2 regions of the Achromobacter sp. ISS7 genome follow, and region 2 is predicted to be linked to the other one. Evidence: riboswitches for the same ligand, from Rfam matches in the RefSeq annotation. Region 2 holds a riboswitch; the other holds the start of a gene.
The links. A riboswitch is a leader RNA that binds a small molecule or an ion and turns the genes downstream of it on or off. The one in region 2 is predicted to bind glycine.

Region 1 (2,446 bases), 2.4 Mb from region 2:
GACGCGCTTCGGCAGCGGCTGGGCCTGGCTCAGCGTCACGCCGGCCGGCAAGCTGCTGGTGGAAAGCAGCGCCAACCAAGACAGCCCGCTGATGCAGGGCAACACGCCGATCCTGGGGCTGGACGTGTGGGAGCACGCCTACTATCTGAAGTACCAGAACCGCCGGCCGGAATACATCGGCGCCTTCTACAATGTGATCGATTGGCCCGAGGTGGCGCGCCGCTACGCCGCCGCCGTGGGCTGAGCCGGCATTGCGCGGGGGCAGCGGTCCATGAACACTTTCAGCCGTCATCGCATCCGGCCCGCGGCCATCAGCGTCAGTGTCTGGACGCTGGCGGTGCTGGTCGCCTGCCTGGGCCTGCACCAGATGTGGGTCTATTTCAACGAGCACGCGCCGCACGTGGCCGACGCGCTGCTGGGCGGCATGGTGGCGGCCGGCGCCACCGCCGCCGGCACGCTGCCGGTGCTGTTCGCGCGCACCATCCCGCAGAAGATGCAGGACAGCATGTTCGGCTTCGGCGCCGGCGTGATGCTGGCGGCCAGCGCCTTTTCGCTGGTGGCGCCGGGCATCGCGGCGGCCGAGGCCCAGGGCGCCGGCCCGTGGGGCGCGGGCCTGACGGTGGGCGCCGCCATCCTGCTGGGCGCGGCGGTACTGCTGCTGATGGACCGGCTGCTGCCGCACGAGCACTTCATCAAGGGCCGCGAGGGCATCGAGGCGCACCGCCTGCGCCGCACCTGGCTGTTCGTCTTCGCGATCACGCTGCACAACCTGCCCGAGGGCCTGGCCATCGGCGTGGGCTACGCCGGCAACGATCCGGTGCGCGGCACGGCGTTGGCCACCGGCATCGCCATCCAGGACATTCCCGAGGGGCTGGTGGTGGCCGTGGCCTTGATCGCCGCCGGCTACAAGCGCGCGTTCGCGGTGGCGCTGGGCATGCTGTCGGGCCTGGTCGAGCCGGTCGGCGCGGTGCTGGGCGCGGCGGTGGTGGGCTGGTCGGCGGCGCTGCTGCCGTGGGGGCTGGGTTTCGCCGCCGGGGCGATGCTGTTCGTGATCAGCCACGAGATCATCCCGGAATCGCACCGCAAGGGGCACGAGGTCTACGCCACCTGCGGGCTGATGCTGGGCTTCGTGCTGATGATGCTGCTGGACACCGCGCTGGGCTGAGCGGCCGTCGCGCGGGGGGCGGGCCCGCGGCCTCGGATCGAGGCCGCGTATCAAGGCCGTGGATCAACAACGGAACGGCGTTTCGCGGTATGCTTTCGGCGCTGTCACGCATGTTGCGGGAGAGAGCGGCCGTCCGCGGCCGCCGCCGAAGGCGCAATTCGCCCAGAATCGCTCAGGTATCCCATACCGCGCATGTTTGCCCTGTCCCGGTTTTTACCGCGCGGACGCGGCAAAGCAGCACTCTGGAGAGACCTGGCGCCGCTGCCCAAACAGGGACATAGCGCGCAGCCCAGGCGCCGAAGGTGCAAACCCGCCACGCGGGGCAACTCTCAGGCAAAAGGACAGAGGGGCGGAAAATTCAGCCGTTGCGCGGGCGTTTCCTGTCCGCCGGCGGCATTCCGTAACCCTGGCACCGCTGCCGCTCCGGAGTACCCGCGCATGTCCGCAACCCTCAAACGCACCCCGCTGGCCGACGAACACATCGCCTCCGGCGCCCGCATGGTCGATTTCGGCGGCTGGGACATGCCCCTGGCCTACGGCTCGCAACTGGAAGAACACCACGCGGTGCGCCAGGACGCCGGCATGTTCGACGTTTCGCACATGCTCAACGCCGACGTCACCGGCCCCGATGCCTTTGCCTTCCTGCAGCGCCTGGTGGCCAATGACGTGGCCAAGCTGACCGTGCCCGGCAAGGCGCTCTACACCTGCATGCTGAACCCGCAGGGCGGCGTCATCGACGACCTGATCGTCTACTTCTTCGCCGCCGATGAATGGCGCGTGGTGGTCAATGCCGGCACGGCCGACAAGGACATGGCCTGGATGCAGCGCGTCAAGCAGGCCGGCAAGTTCGACGTCGCCATCACGCCGCGCCGTGACCTGGCCATGATCGCCGTGCAGGGCCCCAATGCCCGCGCCAAGGTCTGGGCCGCGCGTCCGGCCTGGCAGGCCGCCAGCGAGCCGCTGACCCCGTTCGTGGCCGCCCGCGTCGGCGACGACACCCTGGTGGCGCGCACCGGCTACACCGGCGAAGACGGTTTCGAGATCGTGCTGCCTGCCACCGAGGCGGTGCAACTGTGGCGCGACCTGGCGGCCCAGGGCGTGCGCCCGGCGGGCCTGGGCGCGCGCGACACGCTGCGCCTGGAAGCCGGCATGAACCTGTACGGCCAGGACATGGACGAACTGACCCAGCCCGGCGAAGCCGCGCTGACCTGGACGGTGTCCCTGAAAAACCCCGAGCGCCGCTTCATCGGCCGCGACGCGCTGGAGCAGTTCGCCACGCCC
Region 2 (2,446 bases):
CCAGTCGACCAGGGGCTGGATGCGTTCGGCGCGGATGTCCAGGTTGAAGCCATTGAACTCGGCGGTGCCGGCCACGCGGAAGCGCTCGCCCAGGCGGCTGGTGACGATCTTGGCGGCTTCGTCCAGCAGGCTCACGGTGGGCGCGGCCGCCTGGCTCGCGGCGTCGTCCAGGTGCACGCTGATCGAATAGCCCTTGACCGGGTAGATGTTCAGGCGGTCGCCCAGCTGCCGCGCGAACTGGCGGCTGGCGGCGCCGGCGCAGACGACGATGGCGTCGGCCTCGTGCTGTTCGCGCCGCGCGCCGTCCTCGCGCGCCACGTCCAGCACGTAGGGCAGGCCGTCGCGGCTGATGGCGCGGATGTCGGCATCCTGTTCGAAACGCACGCCGCGCCGCAGGCACGCCTGCGCCAGGCCGCTGGTGAACTTGTGGATGTCGCCGGTGGCGTCGGACGGCGTGTAGAAGCCGCCGTGGCAGGGCGTGCTCAGCGTCGGTTCGATGCCGCGGATTTCCTCCGGCGTGACGGCGTGCCGTTCCAGCCCGCCCTCGCGCAGCAGCGCGTTGGCGCGGCGCGCGGTCTCGAAGCTGGCGGCGTCGTGGTAGATGTGCAGGATGCCGCGACGTTGCAGGTCGAAGTCGATGCCTTCCTCGACCGCCATGGCGTACAGGTGCTCGCGCGCCTCGATCGCCATGCGGGTGGTGGCGATGGTGTTCTGGCGGTAGTTGCGGATCTGCCCCATGAACTGGGCCAGCCACGAATACTTGTGCCAGCTCGGGCGCGGGTTGAGCAGCAGCGGCGCGTTGTGGCGGCCGAGCCAGCGCAGGCCCTTCATGACGGTGGCGGCGCTGTTCCAGACTTCGGCGTTGCTGGCGGACAGCTGGCCGCCGTTGGCGTAGGACGTCTCCATGGCGGGATAGCGTTGGCGGTCGTAGACGGTGACGTCGTAGCCCAGTTTGCTCAAGGCGTAGGCGGACGTGACGCCGGTGATACCGGCGCCAATGATGGCGATGCGGGGCATGATGGCTCCAGATGGCGTGGCCACGACCCAATGATCGTGGCACCCCATCTGTCTCTGTACCTGAGAGCTTCACCCGGGCGCGGCGGCGCGGGTTCCCCTTCGGTGGGCGCCAGGCGCCTCTCTCCAGATTGTCTAGACCGCGCAGTCCTGTTGCCTGAGAGTTTCCGGGGCGGTTGCTCCGTCGGCGCCCGCCACGGGGGACGGGACTCTTCTGCGGGGTTTTGAATCGACGAAACCGAGAATAGCCAAAATTCGTCGGGCGCGGCACTCAGGGTTAATACCAGGGTGGCGCGGGATTGGCTCTACACTGGGCGCCGACCCGCCGGCACGCGCCGGCCAAGAAAACGATAGGACGATCTCGCATGCGCGCTCCGGCAATGCCCCGTGTTTTCCCGCGGCCCAAGACCCTGACATCGGCCCTGGCCCTGAGCCTGGTGTTGGCCGGCGCCGCCTCGGCTAGCCCGGCCGCGACGCAGGCCGCCTCCCCAGCCGCCAGCGCACAGGCGCCCGCCGCCAGGTCATCCACGGCGCCGGCTGCCGCACCCGCCAAGGCCGATCGCGCCACGGCCGCCGTCGACGCCGCGGTGGCCGACGTCATGCGCCAGTACGGCATCGCCGGCATGGCCATCGGCGTCAGCCGCGACGGCGAGCAGCGCTTCTTCAACTACGGCGATGCCTCGCGCGAGCCGCGGCGCGCGGTCTCCAGCGACACGCTGTTCGAGCTGGGATCGATCAGCAAGACCTTCACCGTCACGCTGGCCGCCTACGCGCAGGCCACGGGCCGCCTGTCGCTGGCCGACAGTCCGGCCAAATGGGTGCCCGAATTGCAGGGCAGCGAATTCGCCAAGATGACGCTGGTGAACCTGGCCACGCACACCGCCGGCGGTTTCCCGCTGCAGGTGCCGGACGCGGTGCAGACCATGGCGCAGCTGATGGACTACCTGAAGGCGTGGACGCCGCAATACGCGCCCGGCACGCGGCGCACCTACGCCAACCCCAGCATCGGCATGCTGGGCGTGGTGGCGGCGCGCGCGCTGGGCGAGCCCTACGTGGTGGCGATGGAGCAGCAGCTGTTTCCCAAGCTGGGGCTGCGCGACACCTACCTGGAAGTGCCGCCGCGCAAGATGCCCGACTACGCCCAGGGCTACGACAAGCAGGACGCGCCGGTGCGCGTGAATCCGGGCGTGCTGGCCGACGAGGCCTACGGCGTGAAGTCCAGCGCCCGCGACATGCTGCGCTTCGTCGAGATCAACCTGGGCACCGCGCCGGTCGACGCCACGCTGCAGCGCGCCATCGCCGAGACCCACACCGGCTATTACCAGCTGGGCGCGATGACGCAGGACCTGATCTGGGAGCAGTACCGCTATCCGGTCTCGGTGGACGATCTGGTGCACGGCAATTCCGCCAAGGTCGCGTTCGAGACCCTGCC

Region 1: linked by a shared signal. The riboswitch ahead of gcvT (glycine cleavage system aminomethyltransferase GcvT) and the one ahead of AC1HFW_RS13655 (D-amino acid dehydrogenase) in region 2 are both predicted to bind glycine.

The regions. Positions count from the first base shown of each region.
Region 1 is NZ_JAWRZD010000001.1:5,436,851-5,439,296, forward strand. It holds gene AC1HFW_RS24715 (superoxide dismutase) at 1-244, shown strand, start outside; gene AC1HFW_RS24720 (ZIP family metal transporter) at 272-1,165, shown strand; glycine riboswitch at 1,272-1,364, shown strand; glycine riboswitch at 1,398-1,520, shown strand; gene gcvT (glycine cleavage system aminomethyltransferase GcvT) at 1,604-2,446, shown strand, end outside.
Region 2 is NZ_JAWRZD010000001.1:3,036,994-3,039,439, reverse strand. It holds gene AC1HFW_RS13655 (D-amino acid dehydrogenase) at 1-1,017, opposite strand, end outside; glycine riboswitch at 1,062-1,148, opposite strand; glycine riboswitch at 1,150-1,241, opposite strand; gene blaELC (ELC family class C beta-lactamase) at 1,380-2,446, shown strand, end outside.